Bradyrhizobium sp. WD16: one gene and its partners. The protein of the gene in region 3 interacts with the protein of the main gene of each other region in a pairwise test. Links are inferred from orthologs where the notes say so. Each region holds a gene or a part of one and is shown on either strand. Other genes may lie near its edges.

What was found. Proteins that work in one complex are often made in the same cells at the same time.
Region 1: the proteins of DB459_RS08165 (region 3) and sfsA interact in binary tests that used the Escherichia coli proteins (3 or more experiments, as listed by UniProt). The link is inferred for Bradyrhizobium sp. WD16 from one-to-one orthologs.
Region 2: the proteins of DB459_RS08165 (region 3) and DB459_RS11735 interact in binary tests that used the Escherichia coli proteins (3 or more experiments, as listed by UniProt). The link is inferred for Bradyrhizobium sp. WD16 from one-to-one orthologs.

Annotation. Positions count from the first base shown.
Region 1 is NZ_CP028908.1:1,528,731-1,535,870, reverse strand. The notes cover bases 1,738-4,502. They hold sfsA (DNA/RNA nuclease SfsA), read right to left. Parts: upstream 3,601-4,502; coding sequence 2,875-3,600; downstream 1,738-2,874. Other genes in these bases: DB459_RS07115 (mechanosensitive ion channel family protein), read right to left, coding at 3,605-4,502; map (type I methionyl aminopeptidase), read right to left, coding at 1,911-2,738; radC (DNA repair protein RadC), read right to left, coding at 1,738-1,810. In the rest of the region: RNA polymerase sigma factor SigJ, read right to left, coding at 1-666; more of radC, read right to left, coding at 1,100-1,737; more of DB459_RS07115, read right to left, coding at 4,503-4,948; DB459_RS07110 (potassium/proton antiporter), read left to right, coding at 5,174-6,964. UniProt on the Escherichia coli protein: Binds to DNA non-specifically. Could be a regulatory factor involved in maltose metabolism.
Region 2 is NZ_CP028908.1:2,532,022-2,539,173, reverse strand. What follows is about bases 1,738-4,514. They hold DB459_RS11735 (sulfate/molybdate ABC transporter ATP-binding protein), read right to left. Parts: upstream 3,760-4,514; coding sequence 2,716-3,759; downstream 1,738-2,715. Other genes in these bases: DB459_RS11730 (sulfate ABC transporter substrate-binding protein), read right to left, coding at 3,795-4,514; DB459_RS11740 (CAP domain-containing protein), read right to left, coding at 2,034-2,588; DB459_RS11745 (patatin-like phospholipase family protein), read right to left, coding at 1,738-1,972. Also shown: DB459_RS11750 (3-hydroxybutyrate dehydrogenase), read right to left, coding at 1-789; more of DB459_RS11745, read right to left, coding at 806-1,737; more of DB459_RS11730, read right to left, coding at 4,515-4,787; DB459_RS11725 (phosphoadenylyl-sulfate reductase), read right to left, coding at 4,908-5,624; DB459_RS11720 (DUF934 domain-containing protein), read right to left, coding at 5,621-6,130; DB459_RS11715 (nitrite/sulfite reductase), read right to left, coding at 6,117-7,152. UniProt on the Escherichia coli protein: Part of the ABC transporter complex CysAWTP involved in sulfate/thiosulfate import. Responsible for energy coupling to the transport system.
Region 3 is NZ_CP028908.1:1,761,678-1,768,944, reverse strand. Bases 2,825-5,716 are described here. They hold DB459_RS08165 (glutamate-5-semialdehyde dehydrogenase), read right to left. Parts: upstream 4,979-5,716; coding sequence 3,671-4,978; downstream 2,825-3,670. Other genes in these bases: proB (glutamate 5-kinase), read right to left, coding at 5,075-5,716; DB459_RS08170 (nicotinate-nucleotide adenylyltransferase), read right to left, coding at 2,970-3,674. Outside these bases: DB459_RS08190 (S41 family peptidase), read right to left, coding at 1-333; DB459_RS08185 (murein hydrolase activator EnvC), read right to left, coding at 330-1,823; 23S rRNA (pseudouridine(1915)-N(3))-methyltransferase RlmH, read right to left, coding at 1,849-2,331; rsfS (ribosome silencing factor), read right to left, coding at 2,413-2,769; more of proB, read right to left, coding at 5,717-6,196; GTPase ObgE, read right to left, coding at 6,281-7,267. UniProt on the Escherichia coli protein: Catalyzes the NADPH-dependent reduction of L-glutamate 5-phosphate into L-glutamate 5-semialdehyde and phosphate. The product spontaneously undergoes cyclization to form 1-pyrroline-5-carboxylate.

The DNA.
Region 1 (7,140 bases), 230 kb from region 3 along the record:
GTCGCCGGACCGCCCCGTGCGAATGGCATCCTCGAAGGCCGCCAGCAGTTCCTCCTGTCTTTCTCGCGGCGGCTGGTATCTCACCTGGTCGTCACCGATACGCGCCTTGGCGCGCGACACGAGCTTGCGGCACGCCGGCTCGCTCATATCCTGCGACGCTGCGACGTCGGCATAGGGCATCTCGAATGTCTCGTAGAGCAGGTAGGCTGCCCTTTCCTTCGGCGTCAGCCGCTCCAGCATCAGCAGGAAGGCAGTCGAGAGAGAGGATGAAAGCTCCATTTGCGCCTCCGCCTCGCTGTCAATGAAAGTGTGGACCGGCTCTGGCAGCCAGTTGCCGACATAGTCCACGCGGCTGCGGTAGGCGGCGCGAAGCATGTCGATGGCGCGACGCGTGCAGGTGGTGGTGAGCCAGGCACCCGGCGATCCGATGGTCGCGATGTCGGTCTCCTGCCAGCGAAGGAAGGTGTCTTGAACCGCATCTTCGGCCTCAGCACGCGAACCGAGGATTCGGTAGGCGACGCCGAGCAGCCGTGGTCGCGCGTGCTCGAATATGTCGACATGTGTCGGCGTCGGGTTCCCGGACACACCTGTCTGCTTGTACGGCCCGGAAGGTCGCTTTGTGTTGGGTGTCATCGGCGACATTTCCCCATATGGCGCATTGCCCATGGCCTATTGACGATTCAACAGATCAACTTGTGACGCCGTCCGATACTATTTTTCGCCGTCCGAGCGGAGACTAACGAACGGAGCAAAGTTCACTGGTCGTCAAGCGGGCGCCACAGAAGTCCGACGCCGTCGCTTTTTTCAAGTAACGACCGCTTCCCCACCTGATTCTGACCTTGCCGCTTGACCGTGCGACGGTCGGCTATGGGTCGCGGATTGTCGTATGGCTGGCCAGAAAGGAAGGGCATTGAAGGGTCGGCTCCTGCCGTCCAGCGACGGTCGGTGTGGAGAAACTCTCGAAATTCGGGAATGACGTAGTCCAAGAGCAACCTGCCGATGAGAACGCCGAAGACCGCCGAACACCCCCCGCTCTACGAGAACGAATTTCTGCCGTCGCAGTCTGAGGCAAACGAAGCGGTAATTCGGAGACGGGACACTAGATCAGCTTCAGCGCTTTGAGGCTGCTGTGGCCGTTCCTGCCGACGATGATGTGGTCGTGAATGGTGATGCCGAGGGGGGCGGCGACGTCGGCGATCTGCCTGGTCATCTGGACGTCGGCGGACGACGGCGTCGGGTCGCCGGACGGGTGGTTGTGGACCAGGATGACCGCGCTGGCCGACAGTTCGAGGGCGCGCTTGACCACCTCGCGCGGGTAGACCGGGGTGTGATCGACGGTGCCGGTCTGCTGCAATTCGTCGGCGATCAGCGCGTTGCGCTTGTCGAGGAACAGGATGCGAAATTGCTCCCGCTCGGCGAAGCCCATGGTGGTCCGGCAGTAGTCGACGACGCCGGCCCAGGAGGACAGCCGCGCCCGCGGCTTGAGTTCGCCCCTGGTGATCCGGCTGGCCGCGGCGGCGATCAGCTTGAGCTCGGTCACGGCGGCTTCGCCGAGGCCCTTGATGCCACGTAGCCGCGCCTCCGGCGCATGCACCGCTTCGGCGAAGGAGCCGAAGGTTGAGATCAGGGTCTTGGCCAGCGGTTTGACGTCGCCGCGCGGCAGCGCCCGGAACAGCACCAGCTCCATCAATTCGTAGTCGCTGAGCGCATCCGCGCCGGCGCTGCGGAAGCGCTCGCGCAGGCGTTCGCGATGGCCGTGGTAATGCGGCGGCGGCTCGCGCGGCGGCGGAGCGTCCTCGGAGGCGGACATGGCAGAATTCCGGTTGCGAGGGTCTGTTCTCGCAACCATGCCGTGGCGGGCCTGGTTTGAAAAGCGCGGATTTTCGTGACGACGAAGCCGGGAGAAGGGCTCAGGTCACCGCGAAGGGCGGCTTGTCGAGCTTGGCCGGCGACAGCGTGAAGATCTCGACGCCGGTTTCGGTGACGCCCACCGAATGCTCGAACTGGGCCGACAGCGAGCGGTCCCGCGTCACCGCGGTCCAGCCGTCGGACAGGATCTTCACATGGGGTTTGCCGAGATTGATCATCGGCTCGATGGTGAAGAGCATGCCCGGCCGGAGCGGAACGCCTTCGCCGGGGCGGCCGACGTGGATGATGTTGGGTTCGTCGTGGAACAGGCGGCCGAGGCCATGGCCGCAGAAATCGCGCACCACGCTCATCTGCTGGGGCTCGACGAAGCTCTGGATGGCGTGGCCGATGTCGCCGGTGGTGGCGCCGGGCTTCACGGCGGCGATGCCCCGCATCAGCGACTCGTAGGTGACGTCGATCAGCCGCTCCGCCTTGCGCGAGATCGGTCCCACCGCATACATCCGGCTGGAATCGCCGTACCAGCCCTCGACGATGAAGGTGACGTCGATATTGACGATATCGCCTTCCTTCATCAGGCGGTCGCCCGGCATGCCGTGGCAGACCACGTGGTTGATCGAGGTGCAGGTCGAATAGCGGTAGCCGCGATACATCAGCGTGGCCGGGAAGGCGCCGTGGCTGAAGGCGAATTCGCGGACGAAATCGTCGATGCGAGAGGTCGGCACCCCGGGCTGGACCAGGTCGTTGAGTTCGTCGAGGCAGCGGGCGACCAGGGCACCGGCCTTGCGCATGCCGGCGAACGCGGCCGGGCCGTGCAACTTGATCTGCCCGGTCTTACGCTGGGCAATGTCGGTGGCGTCTACATAACTCATCATCTGATCTTTTTAAGGTGAAGGGGCGGGCCGGCGGCCGACGCGGATCTGCCCCCCAATTTAAGCCTTGGTTGGCGCGGCGCAAGCGAACCGGCGCCGAAGTTGTCCGGAATGGTCGCTTCGCACCGTATTTCGCTCAATCCAGCACAGGAACGGGCGATTCGAGGATGATTTCGTGGAGGTCGCCCACCGCCGCGATCCGGCAGCGGTAGGCCAGCGCCTCGACCCCGGCGCCTCGGGCGGCATCGAACGCCCGGCCATAGGCCGGATCGATGTCGCGGGCGAGGGTCAATGCGGTGGCGGAGCCCATCTGCACGACGAACAGCATGACTGCACGCGCGCCCTGGCCGGCCACCGCGGCGAGTTCCCGAAGGTGCCTGGCGCCGCGCGCGGTCACCGAATCGGGAAATTCGGCAAGGCCTGGCCGGCGCATCAGGTGGACATTCTTGACCTCGACATAGCAGACGGGGCGGTCTTCGCCTTCCAGGACGAAATCGACCCGGGATGCGCGGCCGTATTTCACCTCGCGGCGCACGGAGGCATAACCGGCGAGTTCGGCAATGGCGCCGGCCGCCAGGGCCTCGGCGACGATGGTGTTGGGATGGGCGGTATTGACGCCGACCAGTTCCGGCCCCCTGCCGAGGTCGATTTCCACCAGCTCCCAGGAATAGGGCAGCTTGCGCGAAGGATTGGCCGATTTCGACAACCACACCCGCGCACCTTCGGGCTGCAGGCCGGTCATGGCGCCCGGATTGGCGACATGGGCGGTCACCACGCTGCCGTCGGCGAGTTCGACGTCGGCGAGGAAGCGCTTGTAGCGCCGCACCAGCCGGGCGGGTTCGAGCGGGCCGGGCAGGCGCATCGGTTCAGCCCGCCGCGTTCGTCGCCGCCACCTCGACGGCAAGCGGTCCGCGCAGGCGCAGGTCGCGCACCGGATAGGGCACTTCGATGCCCTCGCGCCGGAAGGTCTCCCACAGCGCCAGCATGACGTCGCTGCGGGCATTGTCCATGCCGGCCTCGGGGTCGGCGATCCAGAAGGTGACGGTGAATTTCATGCCGCTTTCGGCGAATTCAGTGATCAGGCACACCGGCGGCTTGAGCTTGAGGACCCGTGGCGCGGCGGCCGCCACCTCGACAGCGAGCCGGCACACTTGGCGCGGATCGGCGTCGTAGGTGGTGGCGAAATTGACCTTCACCATGGTGTTGCTGTCCGCATAGGTCCAGTTCACCACCTTCTGGGTCACCAGGTCCTCGTTGGGAATGAGGAATTCGCGGCCGTCGCCGGCGGCGACCAGGATGTAGCGGGTATTCATGGCGGCGACCCGGCCGAAGCTGTCCCCGGCGGTGATCAGGTCGCCGGGCTTCACCGACTTGTCGGTGAGCAGGATGATGCCGGACACGAAATTGGAGACGATCTTCTGCAGGCCGAAGCCGATGCCGACGCCGATGGCGCTGGAGAAAATCGCCAGTGACGACAGATCGATGCCGACCGCGGCCATCACCACCACGACGGCGACGACGATCAGCACCACCCGCGTCACCTTGGCGAGCAGCACCTGCAGCGAAGGCGTGAGATCCCTGGAGGAGGCGATGCGCCGCTCGGCGAACGAGCCGATCACGCCGGCGATCCACAGCGCCACCGCGAGGAAAACCGCGGCCTTGAGGATGAGGAGCGGGGTGAGCCGCAGCCCGCCCAGCACCACCGCGACGGAATCGAGCGCGCCGACTGCGGGGTCGAGCAGGCCGAGGATGCTGAGCGCCGCGATCGCCCAGGCCAGCACGGAAATCAGGCGGACGGCGAATTCGTTGCGGATCGCCGAGGTGACGAGGCGGATGACCAGCCAGGCGAAGGCGAGACTGGCGGCGGTGATCAGGAGATAGCTGCGGCTCGGCCAGGTCGTCGCCAGCATCACGAGGCGCATGACGAAGGTCAGGCCCCCGAAGATCAGGACGGCGAAGCTGTGCACCAGCACCCGCAGCAGCCGGCGCAACGGCAGCGGCCAGGCGGCGCCGAGATCACCGAGGTCGACCTTTGCCCGCAGCGCCGCCGCACCCGCCATGGCGAAGCCCGCCGCGGCGATGATGAGACCGAGCTGGGTGTAGAACCAGGGCGACGTGATCTCCGCCCCCATCGAGCGTCCGGCCTGCACCAGCCAGTCCTGAAAAGCCGCGAAGTTCGCCTGCACGTCCTGTATGCTCCGTTTCGTCATCGTGGCCGCCGACCGCTTCGACGGTCCACGCAATGTGATTCGCCCGGCCGGCAGATTCCCATATCGGAGCTGCGAGAGCCACCGTGCGAGAAATGTGCGGATCCCGTCAAATTGAGGTGATTTCGTCGCAAGCCAAAAAAGGTTGGCGGTCCGGCGCGGGCGGATTAAGCATGACATTGCGGTCGTCGTACCGCTTTCCCCTTGAGCGTGCAGTCAGGCGAGGTCATGGCATCTCTGGATTCCTTCAGCATCGCGATTCTGCTCGGCGCGACGCTGGTCATGGCGGGAATCCTCTCCAGTCTCGTCGCCCTGCGTTTTGGTGCGCCCTTGCTGCTGGTCTTTCTCGGGCTCGGCATGATCGCCGGCGACGCCGGTCCCGGCGGCATCGCCTTCAACGATGTCGGCACCACGTATCTCGTCGGCTCGGTGGCGCTGGCCCTGATCCTGTTCGACGGCGGGCTGCGCACCCGGTTCCAGAGCATCCGTACTGTGCTGGCGCCATCGATGACGCTCGCCACCGCCGGCGTGCTGCTCACCGCGCTGATCACCGCGCCGGTGGCACATTATGTGCTGGACATGAACTGGACCGAGGCGCTGCTGATCGGCGCGGTCGTCGCGTCCACCGACGCCGCCGCAGTCTTCCTGCTGGTCCACGCCCAGGGACTGCGGCTGCGGCCCCGCGTCGGCGCGACGCTGGAGGCCGAATCCGGCACCAACGATCCGTTCGCGGTGTTCCTCACCCTGATGCTCGTCGAGGTGCTGTCGGTCGGACAGTCCTCCGTCTCCCATGTGATCTGGCAATTCGCCAAGGAAGCGGTGCTCGCGGCCGTGATCGGCGCCACCGGCGGGCGGCTGGTGGTGCTGGCGCTCAACCGCGTGGCGTTGCCCCAGGGCCTGCACGCCCCCTTCGTCACCACCGCTGCGCTGGTGATCTTCGGTCTCGCCCAGATCGCCCATGCCTCGGGATTCCTCGCGGTCTATCTCGCTGGCATCATCATCGGCAACCGACCGACGCGGGCGCACAACTCGGTCGTCGTGTTTCTCGACGCCGCCACCTGGCTCGCCCAGATCGTGATGTTCGTGCTGCTCGGCCTGCTCGCCTCGCCGCAGCGGCTGATGGCGAGCATCTTGCCGGCGATGGCCGTTGCCGCGGTGCTGATGCTGGTGGCGCGGCCGCTCGCGGTGTTCATCTGCCTCGCGCCGTTCCGGTTCAACTGGCGTGAAAAGCTGTTCGTGGCCTGGGTCGGGCTGCGCGGGGCGGTCGCGATCTTCCTCGCCTCGATCCCGCTGCTGGTCGGCATGCCCAAGGCCTACATCTATTTCGATGTCGCCTTCGTCATCGTGGTGATCTCGCTGCTGCTCCAGGGCTGGACCCTGGGCGCGGCGGCCCGGCGGCTGCACGTGGCGCTGCCGCGGGCCGACCGGGTGCTGCGGCGGGTCGAACTCGATCTGCCCGGGCAGCTCGAGCAGCAGCTGGTCGGCTATGCCGTGCAGCCGAAGAGTCTCTACCTGAAGCGCGGCATCCTGCCGTCCTGGTCGAAGCCGACGCTGGTGATCCGCAAGGAGCGCATCCTGTCGCCGACCGAGGCGGACACCGTCGTCGCCGGCGACTATCTCTATCTGCTGGCGCCGCCCGAAAAGGCCGAGTCGCTCGACCGCTTCTTCGCCGATATGGCGCCGGCGGCCGCGCCTGACCCGCATCTGCTCGGCGACTTCATGGTGTCCGGCGACATCACCCTGCAGGCGCTGTCGGAGACCTATGGCGTGCAGGTCTTGCCGGAGGAGGCGCCGCTGTCGCTGGCGGATTTCTTCGACATCCATCTCGACCACGCGCCGCGCGAGGGCGCGACGCTTCCGCTCGATTCCATCGTGCTGGTGGCCCGCCATATCGCCGGCAACCGGGTCAGCGTGGTCGGCCTGCGGCTGCCCGAGGACGAGGAGGAGCCAGCCTCGCCGCCGCGCTCGCGGCTGCGCCATACGCTCAAGCGCGCCTGGGCGTCGCTGCTCGAAGGCTGACGCGCGCCTCCCTCCCGTCTTGATTGCTGCCCTCGGGTGCCCGCCGCGCTGCCTGGCCTCGCCGCATTCGACGGTTTTGCGCGATCCGGTTCCATTTGCGCCCCGGACGGTCGATTTTACCCGCCCGTTAACGCGTCGTTAACCAACTCACCTCAATCTAAAATTAACCAATCTAA
Region 2 (7,152 bases), 770 kb from region 3 along the record:
TTACTCGGCGGTCCAGCCGCCGTCGATCGACAGATTGGCGCCGGTGATCTGGCTCGCCTCATCGCCGCAGAGATAGAGCGCCAGCGACGCCACCTGATCGATCGTGACGAACTCCTTGGTCGGCTGTGCGTCGAGCAGAACGTCGTTGATGACCTGATCCCGGGTCAGGTTGCGCGCCTTCATGGTGTCGGGGATCTGCCGCTCCACCAGCGGCGTCCAGACATAGCCGGGGCTGATGCAGTTGCAGGTGATCTTGTCCGTAGCGAGCTCGAGCGCGACGGTCTTGGTCAGCCCGGCGATGCCATGCTTGGCGGCCACATAGGCGGACTTGAAGGGCGAGGCCACCAGCGAATGCGCCGATGCGGTGTTGATGATCCGGCCCCATTGCCGCTTCTTCATGCCGGGCACCGCGGCGCGGATGGCATGGAACGCCGACGACAGGTTGATCGCGATGATCGCGTCCCACTTCTCGACCGGAAACTCCTCGATCGGCGAGACGAACTGGATGCCGGCATTGTTGACGAGAATATCCATGGAACCGAAGCTGCTCTCTCCGAGCGCGACGAAGGCAGCGATCTCGGCGGGCTTGGTCATGTCGGCCGGCGAATAGACGCATTTGACGCCGAACTCGCTCTCGATTCCGGAGCGCTCCTTTTCGATCGCCGCCGCTTCACCCATGCCGTTGATGACGATGTTGGCCCCTGCCTTGGCAAGAGCCCGCGCGATCCCAAGCCCGATGCCGCTTGTCGACCCCGTCACCGCCGCCGTCTTGCCCTTCAGATTGGCCATCGCCGCGCTCCTTCTTTCAACTGCCAGGCCGGTCGAGATCGCCGGGCGTGGCTTCATAATGGGTCAGATCGTAAGTCACCATGGTCTCGCCGTTGAGCGGTTTCTGCAACCACTCCGGATGACTCATGGAGAGGTCGACATCGGCTTCGCCGGCGTCCCAGTGCTCCTGCATGGCGACCTGGGAAAAATCGTAGTCCTTCGACGAGGTCTCGAAATTCTTGCTCTTGTAGATCAGGTGTACCACCGTGACGGCATTTTCCTGCGCCGCCTCGTTGAGATAGACTACGTCCGGATCGGACTTCATATGGTCGGGCAGCTTCGCGATCAGGCTGCGCAGCGCCTTGCGGGCATTGTGCACCTTTCGGTTCATATCGGTGTTGAGGCGGGTCCGGCTGGAATAGCGAATGTCCTTCTCACGTTCGCTCGCCTCCAGCAGGGTGGTCGGCAACCGCCCCCGCGCACTGAACAGATCGACCTGGAAAACCAGGAGATCGCGCAGGGTTTCCTCCGTCAGGACATAATCGAGCGGCGTATTGCTGGCGATGCCGCCGTCCCAATAGAACTCGCCGTCGATCTCGATCGGCGGAAAACCGGGCGGGAGCGCTCCCGAGGCCATGATGTGCTCCGGCTCGATCCTCTGCTTGGCGTTGTCGAAATACACGAAGTTGCCCGTCCGCACATTGACCGCGCCGACGCTGAGGCGCGTGGCGCCGGAATTGATCAGATCGAAATCGACGAGGCGCCGCAAGGTCTGACGCAACGGCGCGGTGTCGTAATAGCTGAGCGACTGGGTGCTGCCCGGCGGCCAAAGCGCCGCCGGCGGAAAGCGCGGTGTGAAGAAGCCCGGCACGCCGAAGGCGGCGATCAGGGCGGCGCTGGTCTCGTTGAAGGCGGTACGCGCATGGTCGCCGTCGACCAGCGGCCGCCAGAGAAGCGGCGACGACACCTGGTCCCAGAATTCGCGCAGGCGGCTCGCGCGCGCCTCGCGCGGATTGCCGGCGATGATCGCAGCATTGATGGCGCCGATGGATATGCCGGCGACCCATTCCGGCTCAAAATCATGACGGCTCAGCGCCGCATAGGCACCGGCCTGGTACGAGCCGAGCGCACCGCCGCCCTGCAACACCAGAACGGGCTGAGACTTGAGCGGAAGGGCTGGAGGGGAAGTCGCGGTCGAATTCATGGCGAGCAAAAAGCCTGGAAGAAATACGCAAGGCGCGCGGGGATGTCAGCTCACCATGTCGTCATCGGTCCGCGGCAGCAAGCGGCTCGCGGGTGTCGGGTGCCGCCAGAATGAGCGTCCAGAACACCTTGTATTTGGTGTTTGGCGCATAGCTGGCGGCGATGCCCATTTTTGTGACACCGTTGTGGAGCATATTGGCGCGGTGAGGCGGCGAATCGCGCCAGCCCGAGAAGGCCTCGGCCAGCGTGTGGTAGCCCGCCGACACGTTCTCGACGGCGATCTTGGCATCGTAACCGGCCGTCTTGATTCTCTGGCCGAGCGTTCCGGTGACGTTGTGGTCGAGCTTGTTGCGGCTCGCCATGGCCTGCGACTGGGCTTGAGCCACCTGCATCAGAACGGGATCGATCTCGACTGCGCCGAGGCCGTTGTTCTGGCGATAGCCCGAGATCATCGAGGCGGCGACCGGCGCGTCGAGCTTGGCGCCGCCATGGGCCATGCTGAGATAGAAGGCTGGTTGCTCCGGCGGCAATTCGCGTTCGGCAGCACATCCACCGAGCGCCAGTGCCCCGGCACTCAACATCAGCGCGCTCAAGACCGGCGTGATGGCAATCCGCATCCCGTTTCCCCTGCAGCCCCACGGACCGCCAAATCATGTCGTCGGGGGTTGTTGCACGGGAACCGTGGCTGAAAGGTGAACGCCGGGCGGAATTCCACCCTCGCCACGAAGTTCGAAAAACAGGGTCTTAAGCGGCGAAAATCCGATAGCGCTGCGGTGCCAGCCCGACGATGTCGCCCGGCCGCAGCGAACGGTCGCGGGGGGCGTCGATCTCGATCACGGTCTCGCCCTTGTCGGCGGCCAGTGCGATATCGGCGCGCTGGGTGGGCCCGAAGGCCCGCACCCGCTTCACCGCCCCCTGCAAGGTGCTGTTCTCCGGCGCTCCGAGGACGACGTCGTGCCGGCGGATGAACAGGCGGGACGGCCCCGCCTCGGCGCCGTCGGGCGAGATGCCGAGAATGCGATCGCCGAGACGGACCTTGCCCTCGACGACCTCGACCGGCAGCACGATGGATTCGCCGATGAAACCATGGACGAAGGCCGTGGCCGGATGGTCGTAGACCTCCGCAGGCGAACCGATCTGCTCGATGCGGCCCCGATCCATGACGACGACGCGGTTGGCGACCTCGAGAGCCTCCTCCTGGTCGTGGGTGACGAAGATCGAGGTGACATGAATCTCGTCGTGAAGCTGACGCAGCCAGCGCCGCAGCTCCTTGCGCACCTTGGCATCCAGCGCGCCGAACGGCTCGTCGAGCAGGAGGATCCGCGGCTCGATCGCCAGAGCCCGGGCCAGCGCGATGCGCTGGCGCTGGCCGCCGGACAACTGGTTGGGATAGCGGTCGGCAAGCCAGTCGAGCTGCACCAGCTCGAGCAGTTCCTTGACCCGGCGACGAATCTCGTCCTCGCTCTTGCGCAAAGCACGCGGCTGCACCCGCAGGCCGAAAGCGACATTCTCGAACACACTCATGTGCCGGAACAAGGCGTAGTGCTGAAAGACGAAGCCCACGTTGCGTTCGCCGGCGCCGCGCGACAGCGCGTCCTCGCCGTCGAAGATGACACTGCCGGAGTCCGGCCAGTCCAATCCGGCGATGATCCGCAACAGCGAGGTCTTGCCCGAGCCCGATGGCCCGAGCAGCGCAAGCAGCTCACCGCTATCGACGGTGAGGTCCACATGGTCGAGCGCCCGGAAGGTGCCGAAGGTCTTGACGAGGTCGCGGACTTCGATGGTCACGTCGCTGGTATCCTCTGGCTGCGGCGGCTGCGCCGTCAGTTCTGGTAGATCTGGTCGAAGGTGCCGCCGTCGCCGAAATGGACCTTCTGGGCCTTGGACCAGCCGCCGAAGGCACCGTCGATGGTGATCAATTCGACCTTGGCGAAGGAATCGGCGTGTTTTGCGGCAACCTCCGGATCGCGCGGCCGGTAGAAATGCTTGGCGGCGAGCTCCTGACCGCCCTTGCTGTAGAGATATTTGAGATAGGCCTCGGCAACGTCGCGCGTGCCCTTCTTGTCCACCACCTTGTCGACCACCGCGACCGGGGGCTCCGCCAGGATGGACAACGAGGGCACCACGATCTGGAATTTCTCCGGACCGAATTCCTTCAGCGCCAGGTAGGCCTCGTTCTCCCAGGCCAGCAGCACGTCGCCGGTGCCGCGCTCGACGAAAGTGACGGTCGCGCCCCGCGCGCCGGTATCCAGCACCGGCACATTCTTGAACAGCGCCTTCAGATAGTCGCGAACCTTGTCCTCGCTGCCGTATTTCTTCGCGGCGTAGGCCCAGGCGGCGAGATAATTCCAGCGCGCGCCGCCCGATGTCTTCGGGTTGGGCGTGATCACGCTGACGCCCGGCTTGATGAGATCGTCCCAGTCCTTGATGCCCTTCGGGTTCCCCTTGCGCACCAGGAAGACGATGGTCGAGGTATAGGGCGCGGCGTTCTGCGGCAGGCGCTGCTGCCACTTGGCATCGATCAGCCCGCGCTCGGCGATGGCGTCGACGTCATAGGCCAGCGCCAGCGTCACCACGTCCGCCTGCAGACCGCCGATCACCGCCCGCGCCTGCGCGCCGGAACCAGCGTGGGACTGCTTCACCTCGACGCTCTTGCCGGTCTCCTTCTGGTAGCTCGCGGCGAAGGCCTGGTTGAACTCCGCGTAGAACTCGCGGGTCGGATCATAGGACACGTTCAACAAGGTGATGTCGGCGGCGAGAGCCACCTGACCCCACATCATGGCGAGGGCGGCGAAGGCGGCGGTGCGGAACAACATGGCTATCTCCTCGTGCGGGGCGACGCGTTATCGCCGCAACTCGCAGGGAAGGTCCGGGATCGACCCTTTCGAGTCAACGAAACCGGATTTCATTCTTGGCTGGGATCGCAGATCAAGATGCTACGATGTCGCGATCGTGTGGATACCGCATTCCGTCTTGCCGCGGCCGCGCCAACGTCCGGTGCGGGCATCCTCGCCGGGCTGGGCACGGCTGGTGCAGGGCATGCAGCCGACCGACGCGAAGCCGGAAGCGGCGAGCGGATGCGGCGGCAGATCGGCAAGCTTGAAGATGGCGGCGAGTTCGTCGGCGCTGACCGCGGCGAGCGGGTTGAATTTCAGTCGGGCGCCATCGGCCTCGACCACCGGGATCGCGGCCCGCGCGCCGCCCTGGAAGCGCTTGCGCCCGTTGATCCATCCGGCGAACGGCGCGAGCGCCCGCGCCAGCGGCTCGACCTTGCGGATACGGCAGCAGGCATCTGCGTCGGAATACCAGAGATCGCGCTCCGGATCCGTTGCCGCGAGGCGTTCCGAATCCGGCGATACGGTGCGGACGTCGCGCAGCCCGAGCCGCCTCGTCAGGGTGTCGCGATAATCGAGGGTCTCCTGAAACAGCCAGCCGGTATCGAGAAACACCACTGGGATGGCCGGGTCGACATCGGCGACGATCTTGAGCAGCACCGCGGATTCGGTGCCGAAGGACGACACTACCGCGAGCCGGTCGCGTCCGACGGTCGCCAGCGCCGTGGCGATCACCTCCGCCGGCGATGCATCGGCGAGGCGTCGATGGAGATCGGCAGCCTCGGGCAGGGCGACATCGGCATCGAACGCGAGGCTCACGACCGCGCCTCCGCATTCTGGCGCGACAGCCGCCGCGCCGCCGCCGTGGCACGACCGTCACCGGTCGGCTGATAGACCACCGAATAGCGCCGGGCGACCTCGGTGAAAGCGGCGGCGTCGCTGTCCTTCTTCACCTCGAAGGCATCGAAGCCGGAGCGCAGCATGAACACGAACTGGTCGCGCAGAACCTGTCCGGTGGCACGCAACTCGCCACGGAAGCCATAGCGCTCGCGCAGCAGCCGGGCCTGTGAATAGGCGCGGCCATCACGGAAGGTCGGGAACACGAGGGCGACGGCCGCGACGCGATCCAGCCAAGGCGCCAGCTCGGCAATGTTCCTGCTGTTCGGCCAGATCACGCCGACCTTGCTGTTGCGCTTGAGCACACCCTCGGGATCGACGAGGAAGCGGGCCGCCGGCAGCAGCACCGCACCCTCGGCAATGGCGTCGCCGTCGGCAACATGAAGATAATCATCGGCGACGATGGCGCCGGACTTAACGAGTGGCATAGACGCGTTCCTTGAAAGGCTGGACGCCGAGACGCTTGACGGTATCGATGAACAACTCGTCGGGGGCCGCTCGCAGTGCGAGATAGGCCTCGACGATGTCCTCGATGACGTCGGCGACTTCCGCATAGGGCACCGCGGGGCCGATCAGGGTGCCGATCTCGGCGCCTTCGTCGGCGCGGCCGCCGATGGTGATCTGGTAGAATTCCTCGCCGTTCTTGTCGACGCCGAGAATGCCGATGTGGCCGACGTGGTGATGGCCGCAGGCATTGATGCAGCCTGAGATGTTGACGTGCAACCGGCCGATCATGGCGGCGAGGTCATGATTGGCGAAGCGCCGCGTCAGTTCCTGGGCGATCGGGATCGAGCGCGTATTGGCGAGCGAGCAGTAGTCGAGCCCCGGGCAGGAGATGACGTCCGAGATCAAATTGACGTTGGGGGTCGCCACCCCGATCTTGTCGAGCGCGCGCCACAGCGCCGGCAGATCGCGCTTGGCGACGTTGGGCAGCGCCAGATTCTGCTCGTGACCGACCCGCAGCTCGCCGAAGGAATAGCGGTCGGCGAGGTCGGCGATGGCGTCCATCTGCTCGGCGGTCGCATCGCCCGGCGTGCCGCCGATCGGCTTGAGCGACAGCGTCACGACGGCATAGCCCGGCACCTTGTGCGGCGCGACGGCATTCTGCAGCCAGGCGGTGAAGCGCGGATCGGAGGCCTTGGCGAGTTCCTGCGGCGTGTCGGAGAGCTGCTCATAACGCGGATAGCGGAAGCGCGAGCGGATATCGTCGACCATCGCATCGTCGATCTCGAGCATGCCGTCGCGGATCTGCGCCCATTCGGCCTCGACGTCCTTGGCGAAGCGCTCGGCGCCGAGTTCATGCAGCAGGATCTTGATGCGTGCCTTGTAGATGTTGTCGCGCCGGCCGTACTGGTTGTAGACGCGCAGGACCGCTTCGACATAGCTGATGATGTCGCGGGCGTGGACGAAGTCGCGGATGGTCTTGGCGATGAACGGGCTGCGGCCGAGG
Region 3 (7,267 bases):
GGTGACCTCGATGCCGAGGCCGCCGAACTCGCCGCGGGTCTGCACCTGCATGTCGCGGAAGCTCTTGGCGTCCATGTAGCTCGAATGCGGATCGAGGCCGGTCAGCATGCCGCTGATCGCCGATTCGATCAGCTTGCCGTCGTCGGGCTTCTCGACATAGTCGCTGCGGACGCGCTCGAACACATCGCCGAACAGGTTGAGCTGGCGGTAGGTGTCGGACGCGGCGGCGCGGGCAGTCGACCCGACCATCACAGCGCGCGGTTGAGTGACCAACAGGGTAGCTGCCGCACCTGCCGCCGCACTGAGAAGAACCAGAGAAGTCTTGCGCATCATCCGCGAACCTTTTCGCCTTCACTTGCGGCCCACCATGGGCCTGGATCGATCGGAGTCCCGTCCTTGCGAAACTCGACATAGAGCACGGGCTGACTGGTGGCTGCCGCCAAAATCGAGGCGACCTGCGATGTCGTCCCCATTATGGCCACTGGCTCTCCCGTGAGCACGAACTGGCCGATATTCACCGAAATCCGCTCCATCCCGGCAATCAAAACATGATACCCGCCGCCAGCGTTGAGGATCAAGAGTTGTCCGTAGCTGCGGAAGGGGCCGGAATACACCACCCAGCCATCACACGGGGTTGTGACCTGAGCGCCCGGCTTCGTTGCCAAAGAAATACCTTTTTCCACGCCGCCGACGCCGTCAGCCGCGCCGAAATCGCGGATCTTGGTGCCGTTGACCGGAAACGACAGCAGGCCCCTCGCCGAGGCGAAGGCGATCGCCGGGCTGAGCCGGCCGGGATCCTTGAGCGCGGCGAGATTGGGCTTGCCGTTAACCGTGGCGGGGGTCGACAGGCTAGCGGTCGCCGCCGCCTTGGCGGCGCTCTTGAGATCGCGCTCCATCTTGCCGATCAGGTCCTGCAGCGTTTCGACCTGCTTCGACAAGGTCGCGGCGCGGGATCGCTCCGCCTCCATGTCCTTCTCTACCGCGCTCTGTTGGCGCTGGCGTTCGTCGACCAGTGCGGCGAGCCGCGTGCGGTCGGCGCTGAGGCGGTCGCGATCGGCGGCGAGGCGGTCGCGCTCCTCGTTGATCGAGCGCCGCACCGACACCAGCTCGCCGAGGTCCCTGGCGAGCGCCTCGGCCCGGGCGCGCAGTTCCGGCACCACGGCGCCGAGCAGGATCGCGGTGCGCAGCGAGGCCAGCGCATCTTCGGGGCGCACCAGCAGCGCCGGCGGCGCCCTTCGGGAGGCGCGCTGCAGCGCGGCCAGCACCTCGACGATCTCGCCGTGGCGGGATTCGAGCGAGGTCCGGATCTCCCGCTCGCGGGCATCGAGCGGCTGGAGGCGGGCCTCGGTGGCCGTCATCTGGGTCTCGATGGCGCGCACCCGCGCCGACGTGTCGATCAATTCCTGGTTGAGCTTGCTGCGGTCCTGGCCGATGGCGGCGATATCCGCCTTGAGCTTCTGCTGCGTCTCTTCCGCGCTCTTCTGCTGGCTGCGCGCGGTCTCCAGTTCCTCGGACTTGGCGCGGATGGCGTCCTCGCTCGGGGCCGAGTCAGGTGCCGCCGGCGCGACGGCGACCGGCGTCGTCGCCTTCTCGGCTTTGGTCTTGGCGGCTTCGGCTTTGGCGGCTTCGGCTGTTGCCGCCGGCTTGGGCCCGCTCCTGGATTGCGCCGGCGCCGGTGCTGCCGCCAGAATGGCGCCGAGCATCAGGCCGAGCGCGATCGCCGGCCGGCCTTGGCCGCCCGGACGGTGGCCACGCACCATTCTGCCGCGCGCCGGTGTTGTCGGCACGTGTTCGATCGGCGCAGGCGGCATGGTCGAGAGCATCTCAGCCAAGTTGGTCGCTAACTGCCTAACTACGATGATAGGGGTGTCCTGCCAGAATCGTGGCCGCCCGGTAAAGCTGTTCCAGCAGCATGATTCGCACCATCTGGTGGGGCCAGGTTGCCGCGCCAAAGGCGAATGCGAGGGCTGCCTTGCGCTTCAATTCTGGCGAAAGTCCGTCCGCGCCGCCGATCACGAAAACAAGATTGGCGGTCTGATCGTCCCGCCAGCGGCCGAGACGCTCGGCGAAACTGCCGCTGCTCAGCGCCTTGCCGCCTTCGTCGAGGACGACAAGCGCGGCGGGTTCGGGCATCGCGGCGGTGATCGCCGCCGCCTCCTCGGCCATGCGGGTTGCGGTATCGCGGGCCTTGCTTTCGGGAAGTTCGATCACGTCGAGGGCGCGGAAGCCGAGGCGGCGCGACAATTCGGCGAATCGGCCGCGATAGCGCTCCGCGAGGTCGCGCTCCGGCCCTTGTTTCATCCGGCCGACGGCGATGACGACGATGCGCATGCGCGCTCAGATCCGTGTCGCCGGATCGCAGCCGATCGCGGCGTGATGCAGGTCAGTCCGGGCGTTGCCGGCGCGGGAGCGTCAGCGCTTGCGCACGACCTTGTCGTCCGCGTTCCACATCCGCTCGAGATTGTAGAACTCGCGGACCTCGGGCCTGAAGACATGCACGATGACGTCGCCGGCATCGATCAGGACCCAGTCGGCGTTCTGCAGCCCCTCGACATGCGGGTTTTTGATTCCCGCCTCGCCGAGGCCCTTCATCACGTTTTCCGCGATCGCGGCGACGTGCCGGTTTACCCGGCCCGAGGTCACGACCATGAAGTCGGTGAGGGAGGACTTGTTGCGGAGGTCGATGGTGACCGTCTCCTCAGCCTTCATGTCGTCGAGGCGGGAGAGGATCAGGCGGAGGGTCTCGTCGGCGTCAGGTCGCGCCTTCAAGGCCGCAACGGGCGCAGGTTGAGGCTTTGCCCGGGACAATACAGGTGTGGTCAGGGACCAATTCCTTTCACTGTATCGCGAGCGCCGAATCCCTGGCGCCCGGCGGTGAGTTTACGCACGCACGGTTAACGCTTTCAATTGCCAAATTGCACACCCGCGTTGTGGCGGAATGCCGCCGTAACCAATCCCAGGTGTCCAATTCAGGCATCGCTGGCGGTATCCTTCAACGGATTTTCCCCGCAAGGATCATCCTTCGAAGCAGTCGTCTCCCTCCACGTCCCGTCGCGGTTCCGCAGGGCTGTCGAGGACAGTTTCAGTTTCAAACCGGTCAGAAAAGTCCAGGCTGGCGGCCGCTTCAGGGCCAGTTGCCCGGCATGCTGCTCGCTGATCCTATATGGGGCCATGGCCTGGGCCGCGGGAGAGGCGAGCGCGCGAATACTTTGCGGGGCACGGTCGATCACGGCAATCGGAACCTGACCGGCGATCAACTGCCAGTTTCGCCAGCGGTGGAACTGCGCGAGGTTGTCGGCGCCCATGATCCAGACGAAGCGGACATCCGCGCTGCGGCGCCGCAGATAGCTGATCGTATCCGCAGTGTAGCGCGTGCCGATGACGGCTTCGAGACAGGTGACGTCGATGCGCGGATCGTCGGCGACGGCCTCCGCCGCCGCCGCCCGCGCCTCGAGTTCCTTCAGGGCGCTGGTGTCCTTGAGCGGATTGCCCGGCGACACCAGCCACCATACCCGGTCGAGCTTGAGCCGCTTCATGCTGAACAGGCTGATGGCGCGGTGCGCGGCATGCGGCGGGTTGAACGAGCCGCCGAGCAGGCCGATGCGCATGCCCGCCGCATGCGGCGGCAGCACGACGCGGCTGTCGATCTCTCGCCCCTGCTGTGCCCCCGTCACGGACGGATCTGCCCGGTGCCGTGGATGCGGTATTTGAAGCTGGTGAGCTGCTCGACGCCCACCGGGCCGCGGGCGTGAAACTTGCCGGTGGCGATGCCGATCTCGGCGCCGAAACCGAATTCGCCGCCGTCGGCAAACTGGGTCGAGGCGTTGTGCAGCACGATCGCGGAATCGACCTCGCGCAGGAATTTCGCGGCGGCGGCGGCATCCTCGCTGACGATGGCGTCGGTGTGGTGCGAGCCGTAGCGGTCGATATGGGCGATCGCCGCATCCTCGCCGTCGACGAGCTTCACCGCGATGATGGCGTCGAGATATTCGGCCGACCAGTCGGCTTCGGTCGCCGGCTTCACCCGGCCGTCGACGCGGGCGATCTCGGCGTCGCCGCGCACTTCGCAACCGGCGTCGAGCAACGCGATGACCAGCGGCGCGAGATGGGTCGGCGCGGCGGCACGCTCGACCAGCAGGGTCTCGGCGGAGCCGCAGACGCCGGTGCGCCGCATCTTGGCGTTGAGCACCACCGATTTGGCCATGTCGAGCCGCGCGGTGTGATCGACGTAGATGTGGTTGACGCCCTCGAGATGGGCGAAGACCGGCACCCGCGCTTCCTTTTCGACGCGCTCGACGAGGCTCTTGCCGCCGCGCGGCACGATCAGGTCGACATTGCCCTCGAGCCCGGACAGCAACAGGCCGACCGCGGCGCGGTCGCGCGTCGGCACCAGGCTGATCGCCGCCTCGGGCAGGCCGGCTTCGCGCAATCCGGCGGCGAGGCAGGCATGGATCGCCGTCGACGAGCGGAAGCCGTCGGAGCCGCCGCGCAGGATCACGGCATTGCCGGACTTGAGGCACAGCACGCCGGCATCGGCGGTGACATTGGGCCGGCTCTCGAAGATCACGGCGATGACCCCGAGCGGCACCCGCACCCGCTCGATCACCATGCCGTTCGGCCGCTGCCAGCGCTCGGTGACCTGGCCGACCGGATCGGCAATGGCGCGGACGTCGTCGATGCCTTGGGCGATCGCCTCGACGCGGGCCTCGTCGAGCACGAGGCGGTCGATGAAGGAGCCGCTGACCCCGTTGGCGCGGGCCTCCGCCACGTCCTCGGCATTGGCGGCGAGGATCGCCGGAACGCCGGCGCGGATCGCATCGGCCATGGCGGCGAGGGCCGCGTTCTTCTGCTCGGCCTGGGCCAGCGCGAGGGTGCGCGCGGCGGCGCGGGCGGCCTCGCCGATGGCGTGCATCACCGCCGGCAGATCCTTGTCCGCGGCGGCGACGTCAGGGGAAGCTACGGCTTTGAGGGCGGTCATCGGAAACGGTCCGGCGTTGAATGTCGGAGGTTATTTAACACCGCGGAGCGTCCAGTGCGAGGTGCGGCGGGGCGGAGCGCGATGCCAAAATAGATGTCAGGATCGGATCACGAGGTCGTCCCGGTGGATCATCGCCGAGCGGCCGGAGCCGCCGAGAATGAGGGTGACGTCGGCCGACGAGCGGCCCTTGATCTGCTCGGCGTCGGCGGCGTCATAGGCGACGAGGCCGCGGCCGATCTCGTGATTGTCCGGATCGCGCACGATCACCGCGTCGCCGCGGGCGAACTGGCCGTCGACCCGGATCACCCCGGCCGGCAGCAGGCTCTTGCCGGCGCGCAGCGCGGCGGCGGCGCCGGCGTCGATGGTCAGGGTGCCCTTGGGCTCCAGCGAGCCGGCGATCCAGCGCTTGCGCGCGGTGACCGGATTGGCCGGGGTCAGGAACCAGGTGCAGCGGCCGCCCTCGGCGATCGCCCGCAGCGGGTGCTCGATCTTGCCCGAGGCGATCAGCATGTGGGTGCCGGCGGTGGTGGCGATCTTCGCCGCCTCGATCTTGGTGAACATGCCGCCGCGCGACAGTTCGGATTCGGCGCCGCCGGCCATGGCCTCGATCTCGGCGGTGACGCTGTCGACCACGGGAATCAGCCTGGCGTCGGGATTGGCGCCGGGCGGGGCGTCATAGAGCCCGTCGATGTCCGAGAGCAGGACGAGCAGGTCGGCGCTCGCCATGGTGGCGACGCGGGCGGCGAGGCGGTCGTTGTCGCCGTAGCGGATCTCGGCGGTGGCCACCGTGTCGTTCTCGTTGATCACCGGCACCGCGCGCCACTCCAAGAGCTTCTCGATGGTCGAGCGGGCGTTGAGATAGCGCCGCCGCTCCTCGGTGTCCTGCAGCGTCACCAGGATCTGGCCGGCGCCGATGCCGCGGGCGCCGAGCGCTTCCGACCAGGTCCGCGCCAGCGCGATCTGGCCGACCGCGGCGGCGGCCTGGCTTTCCTCGAGCTTCAAGGCGCCGCGCGGCAGCTTGAGGCGGCTGCGGCCGAGCGCAATCGAACCGGAGGAGACGATCATCAGGTCGCGGCCGTCGCGGTGGAGCGCGGCGATGTCGTCGGCGAGCGCCGCCAGCCAGCTTTCGCGCACCGCGCCGCGCGCCGCATCGATCAGCAGCGAGGAGCCGACCTTGACGACGATGCGGCGGAACGATTTCAGCTCGGGTGCGGACATGATCGGGTCGGAACGGTGGTCGATTCGGAGTGGCGAGGGCCTGTCACAGCGCGCCGGGTTCGGCAATTCGCCGGCGCCAAAGCATCACGGCGACCACGGCGCGGCACCGGCCGCGCCCTGCGCCTTGGTCGACACCGGCGCCTCGTCGATGATCGCGGCGAGTGCCCGCAGCACCTCGGGCACGCCCTCGCCGGTGGCGCCGGAGACCTGCATCGGCGTCGCCTTGCAGGCGCGCTTGAGGCGCTTGACCTGTTCCTTGAGCACCTCGGGCTCGACCGCGTCGATCTTGTTCAGCGCCACGATCTCGCGCTTGCCGGCGAGGCTCTCGGCATAGGCCTCGAGCTCGTTGCGCACGGTCTTGTAGGCCTTGCCGGCGTGCTCGCAGGTCGCATCGACGAGATGCAGCAGCACGCGGCAGCGCTCGATGTGACCGAGGAAACGGTCGCCCAGGCCGGCGCCCTCATGGGCGCCCTCGATCAGCCCGGGAATGTCGGCGAGCACGAATTCCCGGCCATCGATGCTGACGACGCCGAGCTGCGGATGCAGCGTGGTGAAGGGATAGTCGCCGATCTTCGGCTTGGCGGCGCTGACCGCGGCGAGAAAGGTCGACTTGCCGGCATTGGGCAGGCCGACGAGGCCGGCGTCGGCGATCAGCTTGAGCCGCAGCCACAGCCAGCGCTCCTCGCCGGGCTGGCCGGGATTGGCGTGGCGCGGCGCGCGGTTGGTGGAGGACTTGAAATGGGCGTTGCCGAAGCCGCCATTGCCGCCCTTGGCGAGGGTGATGCGCTGGCCGACTTCGGTGAGATCGGCGAGCAGGGTCTCGCGGTCCTCGTCGAACACCTGGGTGCCGACCGGCACCTTGAGCTGGATGTCCTTGCCGTTGGCGCCATGGCGGTCCTTGCCCATGCCATGGGTGCCGCGCTGGGCCTTGAAATGCTGCTGGTAGCGGTAGTCGATCAGGGTGTTGAGGCCGTCCACCGCCTCGATGACGACATCGCCGCCCTTGCCGCCATTGCCGCCGCTCGGGCCGCCGAACTCGATGAACTTCTCGCGGCGGAACGCGACGCAGCC